DNA from 2 places in the Devosia sp. 919 genome. Region 1 is predicted to be linked to the other one. Evidence: predicted binding sites of a transcription regulator. Region 1 holds the regulator's gene; the other holds the start of a gene.
What was found. The regulator LexA, encoded in region 1, represses DNA repair genes until DNA is damaged. The targets are predictions, from matches to a motif close to TGTTCNNNNTGTGTTCNG.
Positions count from the first base shown of each region.

Region 2: HRQ64_RS15225 (putative DNA modification/repair radical SAM protein) is a predicted target of LexA. The motif match lies at 4,892-4,909, and genes of this name have one in related genera.

Region 1 covers NZ_JABAOL010000001.1:2,266,510-2,277,049, reverse strand. The annotation lists gene HRQ64_RS11185 (aminodeoxychorismate/anthranilate synthase component II) at 1-432, shown strand, start outside; gene trpD (anthranilate phosphoribosyltransferase) at 429-1,451, shown strand; gene trpC (indole-3-glycerol phosphate synthase TrpC) at 1,448-2,263, shown strand; gene moaC (cyclic pyranopterin monophosphate synthase MoaC) at 2,260-2,742, shown strand; gene glp (gephyrin-like molybdotransferase Glp) at 2,739-3,941, shown strand; gene lexA (transcriptional repressor LexA) at 4,050-4,763, shown strand; gene HRQ64_RS11155 (NUDIX domain-containing protein) at 4,805-5,170, shown strand; gene HRQ64_RS11150 (IlvD/Edd family dehydratase) at 5,856-7,685, opposite strand; gene HRQ64_RS11145 (2-dehydro-3-deoxygalactonokinase) at 7,900-8,820, shown strand; gene HRQ64_RS11140 (2-dehydro-3-deoxy-6-phosphogalactonate aldolase) at 8,832-9,443, shown strand; gene HRQ64_RS11135 (SMP-30/gluconolactonase/LRE family protein) at 9,440-10,315, shown strand; gene HRQ64_RS11130 (ComEC/Rec2 family competence protein) at 10,324-10,540, opposite strand, start outside.
Region 2 covers NZ_JABAOL010000001.1:3,138,368-3,148,907, reverse strand. The annotation lists gene HRQ64_RS15250 (flagellar hook assembly protein FlgD) at 1-565, opposite strand, end outside; gene HRQ64_RS15245 (flagellar hook-length control protein FliK) at 575-1,957, opposite strand; gene mnmA (tRNA 2-thiouridine(34) synthase MnmA) at 2,207-3,358, shown strand; gene HRQ64_RS15235 (hypothetical protein) at 3,355-3,561, opposite strand; gene HRQ64_RS15230 (ring-cleaving dioxygenase) at 3,718-4,668, opposite strand; gene HRQ64_RS15225 (putative DNA modification/repair radical SAM protein) at 4,913-6,151, shown strand; gene HRQ64_RS15220 (UdgX family uracil-DNA binding protein) at 6,148-7,623, shown strand; tRNA gene HRQ64_RS15215 (tRNA-Met) at 7,683-7,759, shown strand; partial or broken gene HRQ64_RS15210 (substrate-binding domain-containing protein) at 7,824-8,123, opposite strand; gene HRQ64_RS15205 (helix-turn-helix domain-containing protein) at 8,243-9,166, shown strand; gene HRQ64_RS15200 (alpha-N-arabinofuranosidase) at 9,262-10,540, shown strand, end outside.

The DNA.
Region 1 (10,540 bases):
TGCACCCCCAACGAAGCCGGCGTGTGCCTGGCGGTAATCGACCGCTTCAAGGCGCAGATCCCCATCCTGGGCGTATGCCTTGGTCATCAGGCCATCGGGCAGGCCATGGGCGGCGACGTCGTGCGTGCGCCCGAACTGGTGCATGGCAAGACCAGCGCCATCAACCACACCGGCGAAGGCCTCTTCCGCGGTCTCAACTCGCGCTTTGAAGCCACGCGCTACCACTCGCTGGTGGTTGAACCGACCACCCTGCCCGCTACCCTCAAGGTCACCGCCACCACCGATGATGGTCTGATCATGGGCATGCAGCACGAAAGCCTGCCGGTACACGGCGTGCAGTTTCACCCGGAAAGCATCGCCTCCGAGAACGGGCACGCGCTGTTGCAGAACTTCCTCAACCTCGCTCGCGACTTCAACGGAAAGACCGCCTGATGGACATCAAGCAGGCACTGGCCAAGATTGCTGATCGCCGCAATCTCACTGGCGAGGAAATGCGCTCGGTGATGCGCACCATCATGGCCGGCGAAGCCACGCCCTCTCAACTCGGCGCTTTCCTCATGGGCATGCGCCTCAAGGGCGAGTCGGTGGGTGAGATCGCCGCCGCCGTGTCGATCCTGCGCGAGCAGATGGTGACGGTCGACGCCCCCGAACACGCCATCGACATTGTCGGCACCGGCGGTGATGGTGTTGGCACGCTCAACATCTCGACAGCCAGCGCCATCGTTGTTGCCGCCGCCGGCGTTCCCGTCGCCAAGCACGGCAACCGCGCATTGTCTTCCAAATCGGGCTCCTCCCAGGCCCTTGAAGCCCTTGGGGTCAAGCTCGACCTCACCCCCGCCGAAATTTCGCGCTGCATCAACGAGGCCGGGATCGGCTTCATGTTCGCGCCGGCCCATCATCCAGCCATGCGCCATGTCGGCCCTTCGCGCGCCGAAATGGGCGTGCGCACCATGTTCAACCTGCTCGGGCCCCAATCCAATCCTGCCGGGGTGCGCCGCTATATGCTCGGCGTTTATTCCCCCGAATGGGTGGAGCCGGTCGCTGCAGCGCTCCTTGCCAACCGCGCCATCAAGGCCTGGGTGGTCCATGGCAGCGACGGGCTCGATGAGATCACCGTCACCGGGCCCTCCTATGTCGCCGAGATCGCGAACGGCAATCTGCGCAGCTTCGAGATTACCCCCGAAGACGCCGGCCTGTCGCGCCATGATCCCAATGACCTCCTGGGTGGCGAGCCCGAATATAATGCCCTCGCCATCCACGCGCTCTTTGACGGCGCGCCCGGCGCCTATCGCGACATCGTTCTCCTCAATGCCGCCGCCTCGCTGATCGTGGCCGATGTGGTGAGTGACCTGCGCAGCGGCGCCGCCATGGCCGCCGAAATGATCGACAGCGGCAAGGCCCGGGAAACCCTCGAGCGCCTTGTCGCCATCTCCAATGGAACACCCCCATGAGCGATATTCTCAAGCAGATCGAAGCCTATAAGCGCGAGGAAATCGCCGCGGCCAAGGCCCTGCGCCCTTGGGACGAAGTGGTTGCTGCCGCCCATGACCAGCCCCCGCCACGCGGCTTTCTCGCCGCCATCAAGGCCAAGCGCGCCCGCGGCGAATACGCCTTGATCGCCGAGGTCAAGAAAGCCAGCCCCTCCAAGGGCCTGATCAGGCCCGATTTCAACCCGGCAGAGATCGCCCGCGCCTATGAAGGGGCCGGCGCGACGTGCCTTTCGGTCCTCACCGATCAGCCCTCGTTCCAGGGCTCGCCGGCGTTCTTGCGCGAGGCGCGCGACGCCACCGCCTTGCCGGTCCTGCGCAAGGATTTCCTCTTCGAAACCTACCAGGTCGCCGAAGCGCGCGCTTGGGGCGCCGATTGCATCCTCATTATCCTCGCCGCTGTCGGTGACGACGTCGCGCGCTACCTGCTCGATTCCGCCCGCGAATGGGGCATGGATGCCCTGGTCGAGGTGCATGACCAGCTCGAGCTCGACCGGGCGCTGGCGCTCGATGCCGAGTTCATTGGCATCAACAACCGCAATCTGCGCACCTTCGAAACCCGGCTCGATACCTCGGTCAACCTCGCGGGCGGCGTTCCAGCCGGCAAGGTGCTGGTCAGCGAAAGCGGCATCAACGGCCATGAACACCTGCAGCATCTCGACCGCACAGCCGGCATCGGCACCTTCCTTGTCGGCGAATCGCTGATGCGCCAGGCCGATGTGGTCGCCGCCACCCGCGCCCTCCTGCAGGGTGTGCGCCAGGCCGCCCATCCATGAGCGAGCCGCAGCTGACCCATCTCAACGAGCGCGGGGAGGCCCGGATCGTTGATATCGGCGACAAGGCAGTCACCCGCCGCCGCGCCCTCGCCCAGGCGGTGATCAGCGGTCGGCCCGAAACCATTGCCGCCATCATGGGTGGCGCCCTCAAGAAGGGCGACGCCCTGGCCGTCGCGCGCGTCGCGGGCATCATGGCAGCCAAAAAGACCGCCGAGCTCATCCCTCTTTGCCACCCCATCCCGCTCACCAAGGTCAGCGTCGAGCTGGAGGCGCGCGAGCCCGGCGCCATCACCATTCTTGCGACTGCCGAAACCACCGGCCAGACCGGGGTGGAAATGGAAGCCCTCGTGGCGGCTTCCACCGCCGCCCTTACGCTTTACGACATGGCCAAGGGCATCGACCGCGAGATGGTTATCTCCGCGATCTGTCTGCTCGAAAAATCGGGCGGCAAGTCCGGCGATTTCCAGCGCGCGCCATGAGCCTGCTCCCGGTTGAAGACGCCCTCGCGGCCATTTTCGCCCGCGTGCCCCCCGCCCGCACCGAGTCGGTGCCGCTGGAAGCTGCCGCCGGCCGGGTGTTGACCGAGCCCCTGCTCGCCCGTCATGACCAGCCGCCTTTCCCCGCCAGCGCCATGGATGGCTATGCCGTGCGCGCCGCCGATATCGTGCCAGGCGCGAGCCTTGAAGTCGTGGGCACCGCACAGGCCGGCGCCGGCTTTGGCGCGGATATCGCCCCGGGCACCTGCGTGCGCATCTTCACCGGCGCGCCCGTGCCCCCCGGCGCGGATGCCGTGATCATGCAGGAGGAAGCGACCCGCACCGGCGATCGCGTCAGCTTTGCCGCCCAGCCTCCCGTGGGGCGCAGCATTCGCCCGCTTGGCCACGACTTCCGGCAGGGACAGGAGCTGATTCCGAGAGGCTCTCGCCTCACCCCCATGCAACTGGCCGTCGCAGCCGCCGCCAATTGCCCGACGCTGCCCGTTGCCGTGCAGCCGCGCATCGCGCTCCTTGCCACCGGGGACGAACTGGTGCTGCCCGGCACCGCTCTCGGACCGGGCCAGATCGTTGCCTCCAACAGCTTCGGCTTGCGGCCGCTCCTTGCGCCTTACGCCGCAGAGATCCGCGACTACGGGATCGCTCCCGACAACCGGGCGGCGCTTGCCGAGCGCCTTGCCGGCATCTTTGCCGAAGCGCCCGACTTCGTCATCACCACGGGCGGCGCGAGTGTTGGCGACCATGATATCGTGCAGGAAATCCTGCTGAGTCTCGGCGTGCAGCTTGATTTCTGGCGCATCAATATGCGCCCGGGCAAGCCACTGATGTTCGGCACTCTGGGCAAAACCCTGGTGTTTGGCCTGCCTGGCAATCCGGTTTCGGCCATGGTGACCGCCGCCGTCTTCATCAAGCCGGCGCTGCGGCGCTGGCTCGGCGTCGCCGAACCCGCCCCCTGGCACCTGCCGCTCCTTGCGCCCACGCCGCCCAATACCGCCCGGCGCCACTTCATGCGTGCCCAAAGCGTGCATTCAAGCCGAGGTGCGGGCGTGCTCCCCATCAGCGAAACCGATAGCGGTCATACCTCCTCGCTGGCCCGCGCCGATATGCTGCTGGTGCAGCCTGAATACGATCCCGGCCAGCCGGCTGGCGCTCTCGTTCCAGCCATTCCGCTGGACGGGTTCTAGGCAGAGCCAAAGAATTTTCGCCTCCACCCATGAGCGTTATTGCAGAACATAACTGGAACACCTATGCTCGTTCAGTCTTTGTTCCGATTCTGCGATTGAAGGGCTCCGATGCTGACGCGAAAGCAACATGAACTGCTGATGTTCATCCATGAGCGGATGAAGGAAAGCGGCATTCCCCCTTCGTTTGACGAAATGAAGGACGCGTTGGATCTGGCCTCCAAGTCGGGCATTCACCGCCTGATCACGGCGCTTGAGGAGCGCGGCTTCATCCGCCGCCTCCCCAATCGCGCGCGGGCGCTGGAAGTGCTCAAACTCCCCGATTCGATGAACCCCGCGCTCGGCGGCCGCAAGGCCCGCTTCGAGCCCAGCGTCATCGAAGGCAATCTGGGCCGTGTTGCCGCTCCGCCGCCGCGCTCGGGCTGGAGCGATGATTATGTGCGCCCCGTGGCCGTGCCGGTCATGGGTCGGATCGCCGCCGGTACGCCCATCGAGGCCATCCAGAGCCACTCCCACACCATCTCGGTGCCACCCGAAATGCTTGGCCCGGGCGAGCACTATGCGCTGGAAGTGCGCGGCGATTCGATGATCGATGCGGGCATTTTCGATGGCGACACCGTGCTGATCCGTCGCCAGGATGTTGCCGGGACCGGCGAGATCATCGTTGCCCTGGTGGATGACGAGGAAGCCACCCTCAAGCGGCTGCGTCGCAAGGGCAACACCATCGCGCTTGAAGCGGCCAATCCCGCCTACGAAACCCGCATCTTCCCGCCCGACCGCGTCAAGGTTCAGGGCCGCCTGGTGGGCCTGCTGCGTAAATATTGACGCCCAGGGTCGAAAAACTCTGTCCTGTCCTGCTGCGAGTGGTGGCGCAAGAACGCCAGTGCTTGGCGTTCAGGCATCCTTTGGCTGGCTTTCAGCTGGTGAAAGGAACACGGGAAGGCCCCGAGCCGATTGAAATCGGTGCCCTGCGTGAACTCGCAGAGGAGTCTGGCCTGCAGGCAGAAGTTTCGCGCACCCTGCCTTCCAGTAGTGCCATTGCAGATAAACAGCTTTGGCACTTTGTTGTGGTGATCGCCTTGGCTCCCCTGGCCGAACACTGGCGCCACTTCACCCATGATGATGGCGGTCATTGGTTCGAGTTCTTCTGGTGGCCACTCGAGCGCCAACCGGGCCCCGAATGGCACCCCATGTTCCAGCGGGCCCTCGCCCACATCGCTCGCCACGCCTAAAGCCGGAATCGGCCAAGAAACAATCTCTTCGACGGAACTCGATTGCCGCCCTAGGGTCCTCATCAGCCGCACCAGACCAGCGCCTGTGTGCCCCCTCCTTCACCCTCCCCCTTGAGGGGAGGACCGGGGTGGGGGTTTAGTCCCCTCCTCCGCGAGTGACGTTAGACCCAGCTGGCCACCTCCAGCGCGCAATCCGCTCAAGCCCCATACCCCCCGACAATAACTTATCCCCGCCCGCGCCGATCACCCGCATAGTCTCCTCATCCGCGCACCCAAGCGAGATCATGACGAGTGGTTGGTGCGCGGAGGCTGGGGGATCGTGGGTCGCCGCGATCCGGCCGGTGTCCGCAAGAGCCGTGGACCTCTATCGTCCGGTGGTCTTGGGTGAAGAATCGCGATGGCAGCTGCACTGGCCATCGGAACCCTGATGTGGCGCAGGCAGCGGTGCCCGCCAGGGTTTAGTTCGACATCCGCGGAATCTGGCATGCGCCGCAGGAGGGCGCGGGCGTCGGCACCCAGTCGCTGTTGGCGGGGCGGAGCTTCCGTTTTGCGCAACGTTTTTTGAGGCAATGCCTCGCCAACGCCGCTCCCAACCGGAGGCCTCGCGCCGACCGGAGTTTCGCCGTGCCTTGGAAACAGAAATCCCCGCCGAAGCGGGGATTTCGAAGTCGTTGGGCCTTATGCCCTAGTGGTTGTCGCGCGGCACGCCATAGGTCTGGGCAATGCGCTGGTAAGCCACTGCTGGCTTGAGTACGGCGCCATTGCCGAGCTGGTCGACCAGCCCGCGCTGGATCTCCTGCCAGGGCGTCTGGTGCGCGGGGTACTTGTAGCCGCCCGCTTCCGCCAGTTCCTGCCGGCGCGTCGCGATCTCGGCGTCCGAAATCAGGATATCGGCGGTGCCATTGTTGAGGTCGATCCGCACCCGGTCACCCGTGCGCAGGATGGCAAGGTTGCCGCCCGCTGCCGCTTCGGGCGAGGCGTTGAGGATCGAGGGCGAGCCCGACGTGCCGGATTGGCGCCCGTCGCCAATACAGGCCAGCGCGTGGATACCCTTCTTGATGAGGTAGGCAGGGGGCCGCATATTGACGACTTCGGCCGCCCCCGGGTAGCCGATCGGGCCCGCGCCGCGCATGAACAGCAGCGTGTGCTCGTCGATATCGAGCGAGGGATCATCGATCCGGTGATGATAGTCCTCCGGACCATCGAACACCACGGCCTTGCCCTCGAACATGCCGGGATGCTCGGGATTGGCAAGGTAGCGCTCGCGGAACTCGGGCGAGATCACGCTGGTCTTCATGATCGCGTTATCGAAGAGATTGCCGCGCAGCACCAGGAACCCGGCTTCTTCCTTGAGCGGCTGCTCGAAGGGGCGGATCACCTTCTCGTCCTGGATGGGGGTGTTGCGGCAGTTCTCGCCGATGGTCTTGCCGTTGACGGTGGGTGCATTCTCACGGATCAGCCCCTGCTTCATCAGCTCGTTGACCACCGCCGGCACGCCGCCCGCATGGTAGTAATCCTCGCCGAGATATTCGCCGGCCGGCTGCAGGTTCACCAGCAGCGGCACCTTGTGCCCATAGGTCTGGAAGTCCTGCAGGTCGAGCTCGACACCGATATGCTTGGCGATCGCCTGGATGTGGATCGGGGCGTTGGTCGACCCGCCAATCGCGGAATTGACCACGATGGTGTTGATGAAATTGTCCTTGGTCATGATGTCGGAGGGCTTGAGGTCCTCATGCACCATGTCGACGATGCGCTTGCCCGTGCGATAGGCCATTTCCTGGCGATCGCGATAAGGCGCGGGAATTGCCGCCGAACCCGGCAGCTGCATGCCCAGCGACTCAGCCAGCGAGTTCATCGTGGTTGCCGTGCCCATCGTGTTGCAGAAGCCGGTGGACGGCGCCGAAGACGCCACCAGCTCGATGAACTGCGCATAATCGATCTCGCCGGCCGCCATCATCTGGCGCGCCTTCCACACAATGGTGCCCGAGCCGGTGCGCTCGCCCTTGTGCCAGCCATTGAGCATCGGCCCGACCGAGAGCGCAATCGCCGGGATGTTGACCGTGGCCGCACCCATCAGCATGGCCGGGGTGGTCTTGTCGCAGCCAATGGTCAGCACCACGCCATCGAGCGGATAGCCATAAAGCACTTCCACGAGCCCAAGATAGGCCAGGTTCCGGTCGAGGCCGGCGGTGGGGCGCTTGCCGGTTTCCTGGATCGGATGCACGGGAAATTCGATGGCAATGCCACCGGCTTCCCGGATGCCTTCGCGCACGCGCTCGGCCAGCACGATATGGTGGCGGTTGCAGGGGCTGAGGTCCGAGCCAGTCTGGGCGATGCCGATGATGGGCTTGTTGCCCTGCAATTCCTCGCGCGATACGCCGAAATTCATGTAGCGCTCAAGATAAAGCGCGGTCATGTCCGGGTTCTCGGGATTGTCGAACCAGGCGCGCGAGCGCAGCTTCTTGGGCGCGCTGCCCTGCCCATTGGGGGAAGAGAAGCTGTTGTCTGCCGTCATTACCTTATTCCTCAATAGTTCCGCCGAGGCGAATACAGGCTGCTGTTTGCTACAGTTCTAGCATGTTAGTTGCAGGAGTGAACGCCAATCCTGTTGGATTTCGTCGCCCCTTGCGCTCGCAGGGCAACCGGGCGGCGTCGAATCGGCTAGGCGCAGGCCAGCGCAGCGACTAGGTTTGCCCGAAAGTGCGGGGCGGACTGCAAGAGGGGCAAGCATGAGTGAATTTGTTGATTGGGTCGGGGTTGATTGGGGCACCTCCAACCTGCGGGCTTGGGGCCTGAGTGCCGATGGCACGGTGATCGTTTCGCGCAAATCCGACCAAGGCATGGGCAAGCTGACGCGCGACCAGTATCCGGGCGTCCTCGAAACCTTGCTCGATGGTCTAGTCGGCAGCAACGGTGGCGCGCTCGACGTATTGATCTGCGGCATGGCCGGCGCGCGCCAGGGCTGGTTCGAAGCGCCTTATTTGGAAGCACCAACCGATTTGCGCGGCCTGCTTGACGGCGCAGTGCGCCCGCCCATGCCCAACAATCACCTGGCCCCGGCAATTCTGCCCGGTGTGTGCCAGAAGGCCGGCGGCGACAATGTGATGCGCGGCGAGGAAACCCAGCTACTGGGCCTCGCGACCCTGCGCCCCAATGCCCATGGCGTGGTATGCATGCCCGGCACCCATTCCAAATGGGTCAGCATGAATGGCACCCGCATTGAGCATTTCTCCACCGCAATGACGGGCGAGCTCTTCGATCTGCTGCGCCATCATTCGGTGCTGCGCTATTCGCTGACTGAAGACAGCAATGGGCCCGAGCGCGCCGAAGGCTTTGCCGCGGGTGCAGAGGTCGGCCTCGAGCGGCCCGAACAGCTCACCAGCGAGCTCTTTGCGGTCCGCGCCAGTTCGCTCCTGTCCGGCCGTCAGCCCGGTTGGTGCACCGGCTATCTTTCGGGCCTCCTGATCGGCACCGAAATTGGCAGCCGCCGTGCGCTGATCGGCGAACAAACCGTTCCCTTGATCGGCGCCCCCGCGCTCTGCGCCCTTTATGCCGAGGTGCTCGGCATGATCGGGGCACAAGGCGAAGCCGTGGATGGAACCGAAGTGGTGCTCGCCGGCCTTAAAGCTGCACGTGCCTTTATCGTCTGATTGGAGACCCCATGACCCACCGCCACCTGATCGCGATTCTGCGCGGCATTACCCCGCCCGAAACGCTTGATGTGTGCCACGCCCTTGTTGCGGCCGGCATTACCATGATCGAAGTGCCGCTCAATTCCCCCGATGCCCTGGCCAGCATTGCGCTGGCGGCCGAGGCGCTCGGGGATGACGTGATGGTGGGCGCGGGCACCGTTCTGAACAAAAAGCAGGTTTGGGCCGTCGCCGATGCCGGCGGCACCTTTATTGTATCCCCGGATACCAACCGGTCGGTTATAGAAGAAACGGTGCGCATTCAGCTGGGCTCCTATCCCGGCGTGTTCACTCCCAGTGATGCGTTCAAGGCGATCAAGGCGGGCGCCACCGGGCTCAAGTTTTTCCCCGCTGAAGTTCTGGGCCCGCGCGGCATCAAGGCGATGAAGGCGGTCTTGCCGCCCGAGCTGCCGCTTTACGCGGTGGGCGGCGCCAAGCCGGACAACTTCGGCGAATATTTCGCCGCCGGTTGCAGCGGTTTTGGCCTGGGCACCTTTTTATACAAGCCCGGCAGCACCCCCGCCGAAGTCGGCCAGCGCGCCGCCGAGGCGGTATTGGCTTATGATGGAAGGACTACAGCGTGACGCAAACGGCGAGCCTGCTGATCGACAGCAAATGCGCATTGGGCGAGGGCCCATTCTGGCACCCGGACCGCCAGCAGCTGTTTTTCCTTGATATCAATAATCAAAAGCTCTTCGCCACCTCAGCTCGGGGCAATGTCGAAGTGAGCTGGAGCTTTGACGAGAACGTCGCCGCGGCTGGCATCATCGATGCCGACAATCTGGCACTGGTCACCGAAACCGGGCTCAAGCGCTTCAATCTACAGACGGATGAGCAAAGCCTCATTATCCCGCTCGAAGCAGACGATCCGCTGACGCGCGGCAATGACAGTCGGGTGCATCCCTCGGGCGCCTTCTGGATTGGCACCATGCGCAAGGAGGAAGAAGCGCCGGGCGGCAAGCTCTATCATTACCGCGCCGGTCAACTGAGCGTGCTGCGGTCCAACGCCTCGATCCCCAACGCCACCTGCTTCACGGCCGATGGGCGCACCGCTTACTGGACCGATACCCCCACCAAAAAGATTCTCAGGGTACAGACCGATCCGGCCACCGGCATGCCGGTCGGGGAATGGTCGCTCTTCGCCGATGTCTCGGACGGCCGCGGCTTCCCCGACGGCGCGGTGGTTGATAGCGAAGGCTATCTGTGGAATGCGAAATGGGGCGGCGGCTGCGTCGTGCGGCATGCGCCGGATGGCTCGATCGACCGGATCATCGAAGTGCCGGTCTCGCAGGTCACCTGTCCTGCCTTCGGCGGCCCCGATCTCAAGACCCTCTTCATCACCACCGCCGCCAAGAATCTAAGCGCTGAACAGCTGGCTGCCGAAAAGGTGGCCGGCGGGGTCTTCTCGATCCAGGTGGATGTGCCCGGCATCCCGGAGGCGCGCATCGTCCTCTAGCCTGCCCCTTATTGTGACCTCACGCGCCAGGGGCGCGTGAGGTTGGGCACGGCAGTCCGCACGACAAAGCGCTGCTCTCCATCCTGCCATTTGAACCAGTGCACGCCGCCCCTTGCGAGATCGTCGCGGTCAATCACCTGGGCCTGCGCCCGGCAGGCAATCGGCGCCCGCAACCGCGTCACCACCAGATCGTGGCGGGCGCAATCTTCGGCGAAGGCGCCGACA
Region 2 (10,540 bases), 870 kb from region 1:
TCACGATCCCGACCGCCGCCGTGGTGATGCCGACCGTATTTCCGCTCAGATCGGTACCGGTGATCTCGATGGAATACAACCCAGCAGGTTGAGCTAGCCCGTTGGAGCCCTTGCCGTCCCAAGCGAACTGGCCGTTGCCCGCGGGAAGCGAGCCGTTCTCGGAGTAAACGATGCTGCCGGCGGCGTTCTTGATGTTCACCTTGGCGTTCTGCACGGCCCCCGAGGCGACATAGCCCCACAGAGCCTTGCCGCCCTTGAGCTCGGAGGAGGTGCCGGCGACGGTGACTTCCTTGCCGATATAGTTGACCGCGTCGGTTTTGCCGGCGCTTTGGCTGGCCATCATCATGGCTTCAAGGAAGTCGTTGGTCTTGAGCTGCTGTTCCACGCCAGTGAACTGCACCAGTTGCTGGGTGAACTGGTTGGTATCCAGCGGCTCGAGCGGGTTCTGGTTCTTGAGCTGGGTGGTCAGGATGTTGAGGAAGGTGTCGAAATTATCGGCAATGGTGTTGCGCGAGTTGCTGATCGCACCGGCGGCAGAGGTTGCGGATATGCCATTAACAGCCATGATTGTTCCTCAGGCGATGATGTTGACGCCGCCAGCCGCAAGGCTGCCGCGGTAAAGATTGACGCTGGGAAGGGGTAGCGGGTCGGCATCGCCGCCGCTCGGGCCGCCACCGAACGAGCCTCGGCGTTCCTGCTCCTGCCCATTGCCCTGGCGCCCGTCGCCTGGGGATGGGTTTTGCCGGAGGGAGAATTCGAGGTTGGTCTTGCTGGCATCGAGCCCGGCCTGCTGCAGGGCGCGTTCCAGCCCGCGCTGGTCGCGCTGCATCAGATCAAGGGTTTCGCTCTTGTCGACGATGAGGCGGGCATTGACCTGCCCCGCTGCATCGAATTCGAGCTTGACCTCAATGCGGCCGAGCTCGGGCGGATCAAGGCGGATCTGGAAATGGGAATTGCCGGCATTGGCCTGGTGCACCAGCTCAAAGGCGAGCTGGGGCAGGTTGAGCTGTTGCTGGGTGGTCTGGTAGCCGGGCTGCACGGGCCGCAGGGCGGCGGCGGCGACCTCGGCCCGGTTGAGCGCGCTGGGCAGGCTTTTGGCCGCGGCAGCATCAAGCGGGGGTTCGGCGGCAGCGGGAGCGGGCTTGGCGTCGGTTTCCGCGGTGGGCTGGCTGTCGGTGCCGAGAGCCGGGTCGGGCTCGATGCTGGGCTGCGCGAGCGTCGGTGCTGTTGGGGTCGTCGGGGTGAGGGGCGTGGCAGTGCTGGCGGCCGGGGCAGCCGGATCGGCGGGAGGGGCGCCCGGGGTGGCGCGGGTCAGCTTCGCCAACGCGTCTTCGAGCGCGGCGGCGCCGGCGGCAAGGGTCTGCTGATCAAGGCCGGGACCGGCTTGCTTGAGGCCGGCGAGTAGTGCGGCGAGCTTTTGACCCAGCTCGGGGCCGCCCTCGGCGGCATCGCTGCCAAGAAGCTGGTCGGCCAGCGGGGCAAGGGCATTGGCTAGCTGTTGCGCGAAATCACTGGCCGGTTCGCCACCGGTTGCTGGCTGGGCGGGGGTGGACAGTGAAATGCCGAGCTGGTCGGCGAGCCGGCTGAGAGCGGTGCTGGCCGCGCCGAGGTCGTCGCCTGCGGGAGACTGGCCGGCAGCGAGGCTTTGGGCGATGTTGGCGAGGCTGTCGAGCAGCTGGGGCAGGGCCGGCGGCTCCGGAGCGAGGGCGGCTTCGGCTCCCACAGCCAGCCCAAGATCTTCGGCTTCGATGTCGGCTTCGCCCGCAGTTTCGAGCCCGATTTCAAGCGCCTTGCCCAAGCTCAGGTTGAAGCTCGAGGCAGAGGTGGTGCTTGGCGTGGTGCCGGCGTTCGCGCCGGCGAGCAGACTGGCGAAAGCGTCGGCATCGGCAGGCGCGCCGAAGCTTCGCGTGATGCTGCCTGCACCGGTTGCGACCGAAAGGGTAAGATGGGATGCCACTTTGCCGAAAAATCCTGCAACTACTCGCCCCGTGCCATGCAAGGAGCTTGCCAGTGAGCCAAGGCGGCTAAGTGCTTGTTTGCGCAGAGCTGTGTTTTGGGCTCGAGGGACATGGCTCGAGCCGGGAGGGTGCATTGCGCCGCACGGGTGGCAAAAACTGCCGGGCGGCGTTGCAGCGCATTGCTGAAAGGGCTAAGAGGCGCGGGACAGTTGTCCGCTGGCCCTTGAACCCAACCGGATGCAAGAAAGATGCTGAATTCGCTTGATATCGCCAAGCGTCCCCAAGGCACGCGCGTTGTTGTCGCGATGTCGGGGGGCGTGGATTCCTCGGTTGTGGCGGGCCTGCTGGCTCGGCAGGGCTATGATGTAGTTGGGGTGACGCTCCAGCTTTATGATCATGGCGAGGCCACCCATCGTAAAGGCGCGTGCTGCGCCGGGCAGGATATCCATGATGCCCGCCGGGTGGCGGCGGCACTCGATATTCCCCATTACGTGCTGGACTATGAAGAGCGCTTCCAGCGCTCGGTGATAGCGCCGTTCGCCAATGCCTATCAGCAGGGTGAAACGCCGGTGCCGTGCATTGCCTGCAACCAGTCGGTCAAGTTCGTCGACCTGCTGGAAGTGGCCAAGGATCTTGGCGCTGATGTGCTGGCGACCGGCCATTACGTGCAGTCGCGGCTGGGCGAAGATGGGCGGCGGCAACTGTTCCGTCCCGTCGATGGCGATCGTGACCAGACCTATTTCCTGTTTGCGACCACCCAGGCGCAACTCGACTTCTTACGCTTTCCGCTGGGGGGGATGAGCAAGGCTGCGGTGCGCGAGCTCGCGCGCGAAATGGGGCTCGAGATTGCCGACAAGCACGATTCGCAGGACATCTGCTTTGTGCCGCAGGGCAAATATGCCGACATCATCCGCAAGATGCATCCCGAAGCGGTGGCGCAAGGCGAGATCGTCCATCTCGATGGCCGGGTGCTGGGGCGGCATGCCGGGATCGTCAATTACACGGTGGGACAGCGCAAGGGCCTGGGCGTGGCGGCTGCCGAGCCACTCTACGTGATCAAGCTCGAGCACAAGACCGGGCGCGTCATTGTGGGGCCGCGCGAGGCGCTCAAGACCCATACGGTGCGGTTGCGAGATGTGAACTGGCTGGGGGCGCGGCCGCTGGCCGAAGCTGCTGCCGGCAATGGTGCACCGGTCGAGGTCAAGGTGCGCTCGACGCGCGGGCCGCAGCCGGCCGTGATCCAGATGCGCGATGGCGCGGTTTATGTGACGCTGGTGGCCGGCGAATATGGCATTTCGCCGGGCCAGGCCTGCGTGTTCTACGCCGATGACAGCGCCACGTCCGAAGTACTGGGCGGTGGGTTCATCGCGGAAGCGGTGCCGGCGGTGTTTGCCGCCTAGTTGGCGGGGGCGGGCGTTGGCTCAGTGAAGCCCTTTTGCAGGGGGATCGCGTCTTCGGGGGCGATGTTCTGTTCTGCCTCGATCGTGTCGTAGTTGCGCCATTGCACGAGATTGGTGAACACCGTCGCTGCCACCGTGATCACGGCCAGCCCGATGAAAATCGCGAGCACCCACTGGCTGGAATTGAGTTTTCGCACGGGCATGGCAGTTGCCTTTGAAGGGGGTCAACGGGGGCGCACCCTACGGGATGCGCGCCGGGTTTAGCACCTTCGCTGCGCTTTGGCTAAGGCCCTGATGACGCGCCGCGCCGATAGGCTCTCCTCCCTCAGCGGGGAGGAGAGCTTGTGGACTGAAGCGGTTTAGACCAGGGGCTTGAGGCCCGCTTCGATGCTCGCCCGCCGGCTTTCGAGGAAGGGCGGGAGCGCCAGGCTTTCACCCAGGGTTTCCATCGGCTCGTCGGCAGCAAAACCGGGCACGTCCGTCGCGATCTCGAACAGAATGCCATTGGGCTCGCGGAAATAAAGCGAGGTGAAGTAGAACCGCTCGACTTCCCCGCTCGAGCGGATGCCGAACGAGTTGACATGGGCGATCCACTGCCGGAGCGTATCCTGGTCGGGCGTGCGGAAGGCCACATGGTGCACGCCGCCGGCGCCGGGCCGTGCGGGGGCCAGGCTTGGGTCAACCACCACATGCAGTTCGGCCGCGGGGCCACCGGGGCCCATCTCGAACACATGGGTTTCCCCATTGCGCTCGCGGGCGGGATAGGTGCGCACCTTGCGCATGTTCATCACCTGCGTCAGGACCACTTCGGTGCGATCGAGGCGCGGCACGGCAAGGCTGATCGGCCCAAGGCCGATGATCTGCCGATCGGCAGGAACGGGCGACTTGGCCCAGGGCACGACCTTGTTGGCGGGGTCGAGCACCAGGCGGAAGCGCTGGCCTTCGAAATCCTCAAAATCGAGCGAGACATGGCCATTGCGTTCCTTGATGGCCGAGGTGCCGACGCCCTGCGCCTGCAGGTGTTCTTTCCACCATTGCAGGCTGTCCTCGCTACCGACGCGCAGGCCAGTGCGGCTGACAGTGTGGTTGCCGCGCTGCTCGCGGGCGGCGTCAAAATCAAAGAAGGTCAGGTCTGCGCCAGGTGAGGCCACGCCGTCACCATAGAATAGGTGGTAAGCAGTGGTGTCGTCCTGGTTGACGGTTTTCTTGATCAGCCGCATGCCCAGGGTCTGGGTGTAGAACTGCAGGTTCTTGGCCGCCTGGGCGGTGACTGCGGTCAGGTGGTGGATGCCGCCAAGCTGAAGGTCCATTGGTGTTCTCCTTGGAGTGCACATGCTCGTCAGCCGAGCCTTGGTGCCGTTGCCCCCAAGATAGGTGAAGTTGCCCCATCCCGTCAGCCCACGGCGCCATAACGGGTTGTTGCGCCTGAGCGAACAATGGAACCCCATCGTTTCCAGGGCGAGGAGGCGATCACAAGCTGGCTAGAACAGGTTTTCGCCGGTGCTTTTATTCGGGTCGCGCGTTAAGACTGGCGTGAACAGATGAGGAACGTGGATGGCGGCTTTAACCCTTCGTCGCAAGTTGGCCGTGTTGTCGGACGCCGCCAAATATGATGCCTCCTGCGCTTCCAGCGGCACCGAGAAACGCAACAGCAAGGTGAGCGGCGGCATTGGCTCCACCGAGGGCAATGGCATTTGCCACTCCTATGCGCCGGACGGGCGCTGCATTTCGCTGCTCAAGCTGCTGCTGACCAATTTCTGCATTTATGAATGCAGCTACTGCATCAATCGCTCCTCGTCCAATGTGCAGCGGGCGCGCTTTTCCGTCGAGGAAGTGGTGGGACTGACCCTCGACTTCTACAAACGCAACTATATCGAGGGGCTGTTCCTGTCCTCGGGGATCATCCGTTCGCCCGACTACACGATGGAAGAAATGGTGCGGGTGGCGCGCAGCCTGCGCGAGGATCACCATTTCGCGGGCTATATCCATCTCAAGGTCATTCCCAATGCCGCGCCTGAACTGCTGGCGGAAGCCGGGCGCTGGGCGGATCGGCTCTCAACCAATATCGAGTTGCCGACCGATCTTGGCCTTGAAGCGCTGGCACCGGAAAAAAAGCCAAGCGAGATCCGCACGGCTATGGCGCGCATTCGCGGCAAGCTGGCGGAAGCCGCGCCGGAGGCAAAGACCAAAGCCGAAAAGCCCAAATATGCGCCGGCGGGGCAATCCACGCAGATGATCGTGGGTGCCGATGCCGCCAATGACGAAGCCATCCTGACGCGCGCGGCGGGGCTCTATTCGGGCTACAAGCTCAAGCGGGTCTACTACTCGGCCTTTTCGCCCATTCCCGATTCCAGCGCCAAGCTGCCCCTCAAGGCGCCACCGCTCCTGCGCGAGCACCGGCTCTACCAGGCCGATTGGCTCATCCGGTTTTATGGCTTTGACGTTCCCGAGATCGTGGCGGGCGGGGAGGGCGGGTTGCTGGATCTGGCGATCGATCCCAAGCTGGCCTGGGCGCTCAAGCATCGCGAGCGCTTTCCCGTCAACGTGAACCGCGCCGATCGCGAACTGCTGTTGCGGGTGCCGGGGCTGGGGACCAAGAGCATCGAGCGGATCATCACGACGCGGCGCCACCACAGTTTGCGCCTCGAAGATGTGGCGCGCATTGTGGGCTCGATCGATGCGGTGCGCCCGTTCATCGAAGCGGTGGACTGGACGCCGGGCGGGATGACCGATGATGCGCGGCTCAAGGCCAAGCTGACGCCGCAGCCCGAACAGCTGAGCCTGTTTGCATGATTTCGGTGCGGCTGGAGGAGCGTAACGACTTTGCCGAATGGCGCGGCAAGGCGCGGCAGTTGTTGTTAGCAGGCGTGCGGCCTGATCAGGTGATTTGGCGGGGGCCGGGGGAAGAAAACGGGCTGTTCGAAGCGGGCGATTCCATGCTGCCAAGCGGGGAAGGGGCGGTGGGCAGCGTGCCGCCCGCCTTTATCGAGCAGGGGCAGTTGGCCATCTGCAACAATGATCCCGAGCGGTTTGCTCTGCTGTATCGCTTCTTGTGGCGCCTGCTGGAGGATCGCGGGCTGATGACGGCGGCCTCCGACCCCGATTTGCAGCGGCTGACCGGTCTGGCTTCAGCGGTCCGGCGCGACAGCCACAAGATGAAGGCCTTTGTGCGCTTCAAGGCTGTTATCGACGATAGCGGGCTCGAGCGCTTTGCCGCCTGGTTCGAGCCCGAGCATTTTATCCTTGAACGCACGGCGCCGTTTTTCGAGCGCCGCTTTGCCGGCATGATCTGGGCGATCATCACGCCCTATCGCTCGGCCTTCTGGGACGGGCAGGAACTGTTGTTCGGGCCGGGCGGGCAGAAAAGCGACGTGCCCGAGGACGATGCGGTTGAGGGCGACTGGAAGACCTATTTCGCCTCCATCTTCAATCCTGCCCGGCTCAAGATCGGCGCGATGAAGGGGGAGATGCCCATGAAATACTGGCGCAACCTGCCCGAGGCCGAACTCATTGCTCCCCTGATCCGGGGCGCAAGAGAAGCGGAGCGGGAAATGATCGAGCGGGTTTCGAGCCAACCACCGGCACGGCATCTGCGGCGCCCGACAGAGGCGCCGGCAGTCCAGGATGGGGAGCGCGAGGTCGCCTCGCTCGCCGAGGCACGCGCGGCCGTCCAGGAATGCCGGCGCTGCCCGCTGTTCGAATTTGCGACGCAAGCCGTGTTCGGGGAGGGACCTGAAGCCGCCGATGTAATGTTTGTCGGCGAGCAGCCGGGGGACCAGGAGGATCTGGCGGGGCAGCCCTTCGTGGGACCAGCGGGCAAGGTGCTGGATGCCGCAATTGAAAAGGTGGGGATCGACCGCGAGCAGGTCTATGTCACCAATGCGGTCAAGCATTTCAAGTTCGAGCCGCGTGGCAAGCGGCGCATCCACCAAAAGCCCAATGGGGGGGAGGTGGAGGCGTGCCGATTCTGGCTTAATCTGGAGCGGGCGTTCGTTAAGCCCAAGGTGATCGTGGCGCTGGGCGCCACGGCGGCGTCGAGCCTGTTGGGGAAAGCGGCAACGATTTCACGGCTGCGCGGTGCGCCGATTACCATGGATGATGGCACGATGCTGTTTGTGACCAATCATCCCTCCTATTTGCTGCGCATTCCCGAGCGGGAGCGCCAGGACGAAGAGCGGGCCAAGTTCGAAGCGGACCTCGTTTTGGTGAGCGAGGCAATTGAGCGGGTCAGAACAGCGCAGAACTCAGTTGCGTCACACACTTGACAGCGCCGCTCGCCAAAACTAGGTATTCGCGCATCGGCCTTATCGAGGCTGAGCCGTGAGGCGGAGTAGCTCAGTTGGTTAGAGCAGCGGAATCATAATCCGTGTGTCCCCAGTTCAAATCTGGGCTTCGCTACCAATCAAAACCCCCGGGAAACCGGGGGTTTTTTGTTGCCTTCTGTCGGGATGGTGTGCCGGGCCCATCACTTGCCGGCGAGGAGGGGGAAGATGGTTTCGCCTTCCACCATGGTGACGCCGATTTCGAGTTGCTGCACGGCGCGCTCGCCGTCCATATGATGCACCAGAAGCCGTACCGCGCCCCGACCGATCGCTTCGCGATCCACCCGCGCGGTGCTCAGGCGGGGGGTAGCCATGCCAGCGATGGGCAGATCATCGAAGCCGATAATGGAAAAGCCGGGTGGGAGCGGGCTTCCGGGCCCGTAAAGGCCCTCGAGCATTTCCACCGCCGCAATGTCATTCCAGATAAAGGCGGCGGTTTCCTGCGGCGAGGGCTGCTTTGGGCGACGCGCTAGAGGGGGGCGCGGGAAGGATTTGGCTTTACGGTTGGCGCGGCTAGGCTATATCAACATTCTTGATATCGTTGCCACAGTGAGCGCCTGCCATGGCCGGAAATTTCCTCGTCGTTGATCCCCAGGAGGATATGGCCGTGATCCGGGGGCTGGCTTCGCCGGTGCGGGCGCAGATCCTCAAGATCCTGCAAGGGGGGGCGCTCAACGTCAACGAAATTGCGGCGCGGCTGGAGCTGCCGCAATCAACGGTGTCGACCAATGTGCAGATCCTCGAGGAAGCGGGGTTGATCGCCACCGAGGCGCAAAAGGCGCGCAAGGGCAGCCAGAAGATTTGCCGCTCGACCTTTGAGGAAGTGCTGATCCGCTTCAAGGAGCCGTCGGCGCAGATCAGCGACAAGACCATCGAAGTATCCATGCCGCTGGGGCTTTATACGGGGTTCGAGGTGACCGCGCCTTGCGGAGTTTGCTCAAGCGAGGGGGTGATCGGGCTCCTCGATGTACCCGATACATTTCTTGATCCAGACCGAATGAAAGCGGGGCTGTTGTGGCTGACGCGCGGGTATGTGGAATACCAGTTTCCCAACAATTCCAAGCTGACGCGAGGAGAAGTTGAAGCGATCGAGATTTCGCTTGAGCTGTCCTCGGAAGTGCCAGGCACGTCGGCCGATTGGCCCTCCGACATTACGCTAACGCTTAACGGCAAGGCAGTGGGAACCTGGACCAGTCCCGGCGATTTCGGCGACAAGCGCGGGGTTTACACGCCGCAATGGTGGAAGCTCAAGGGCAGCCAATACGGCAAGCTCAAGACTTGGCGAACCTCGGCAGAAGGCACGTTTGTCGATGGGGTGCGGATCTCGCCAGTAACGCTGGATGATCTCGACCTGACTTCGCACCATTCCATTCGCGTGCGGATTGGCGTCGAGGAAAGCGCCCATCATCCCGGTGGTATGAATATCTTCGGGCGCGGCTTTGGCAATTATGACCAGGACATCGTGCTGCGGTTGATTTTGCGCTAGCGCGCCGCTTCCCGGTTGACGCGGGACCGCTTCTTGGCTCTAGTAACCGAAAGTTCTGATACAAATCAGACAATCGGCACAAGAGGGAGAGAGTTGTGCGCGCCAGCGTTATTGCCAACCGGGACTATGTGATTTCCGAGATCGACAATCGAATCTACGGAGCGTTTCTCGAGCATCTTGGCCGGGCCATTTATTCGGGTATCTATGAGCCCGATCATCCAACCGCTGACAAGAACGGCATGCGGGCGGATGTGGCCGAGCTGGTCCGGGGGCTCGATGTGCCGATGGTGCGCTATCCCGGGGGTAATTTCGTTTCCGCCTATAACTGGGAAGACGGGATCGGCCCACGCGAGCAACGACCCACGCGGCTGGACTTGGCCTGGCACACTTCGGAGAGTAACCAAGTCGGCATTCACGAATTTGCCGACTGGTGCGAGACGGTTGGCACCCAGATGATGCTGGCAGTCAATCTGGGTTCGCGCGGGCTCGAGGAAGCGCGTAATTTCGTTGAATACGTGAACGGGCCGACGGGCAGCTATTGGGGGGATCTGCGCAAGAAGAATGGACGGGCGGACCCTTGGTACGTCAAGATGTGGTGCCTGGGCAATGAGATGGACGGGCCTTGGCAGATCGGCCACAAAACAGCGGACGAATATGGGCGCCTCGCCAGTGAAACCGCCAAGGCGCTGCGCGCTTTTGACAGTTCGCTCGAACTCATCGCCTGCGGGTCATCGCATTCCAACATGCCCACCTATCCCGAGTGGGAGCGGGTGGTGCTGGAGCACACCTATGAAACGGTCGACCACATCTCGCTGCATATGTATTCGTCCAATTACGACAAGCACACGCCGGGTTACCTCGCGCACAATGTCAAGCTCGAGGCCTATATCAGCACGGTTGCCGCCACAATCGACTATGTAAAGGCCAAGAAGCGCAGCAATCGCCAGGTGACGATCGCGTTTGATGAGTGGAATGTCTGGTATCATTCGCGCAAGCAGGACCGGGCGATCCTTGACGGCAAGCACGGCTGGCCGCATGCGCCAGCGCTGCTGGAAGACATCTATAATTTTGAGGATGTGCTGCAGGTCGGGTGTTGCCTCAACACCTTTATCCGCAAGTCCGACGTGGTCAAGCTCGCCTGCATTGCCCAGCTGGTCAATGTTATTGCTCCGATCATGACTGAGCCGGGCGGCAGGTCCTGGAAGCAGACCACCTATTATCCGCTCTATTTCGCATCCATGTTCGGACGCGGCCGGGCGCTCAACCTCGTCGCCCGCTGCCCCAGCTACGAAGTCGAACTGATTGGGGAAATCCCCTATCTCGATGTGGCCGGGGTGGAAAACGAGGCCGAGGGCACGCTCACTTTCTTTCTCG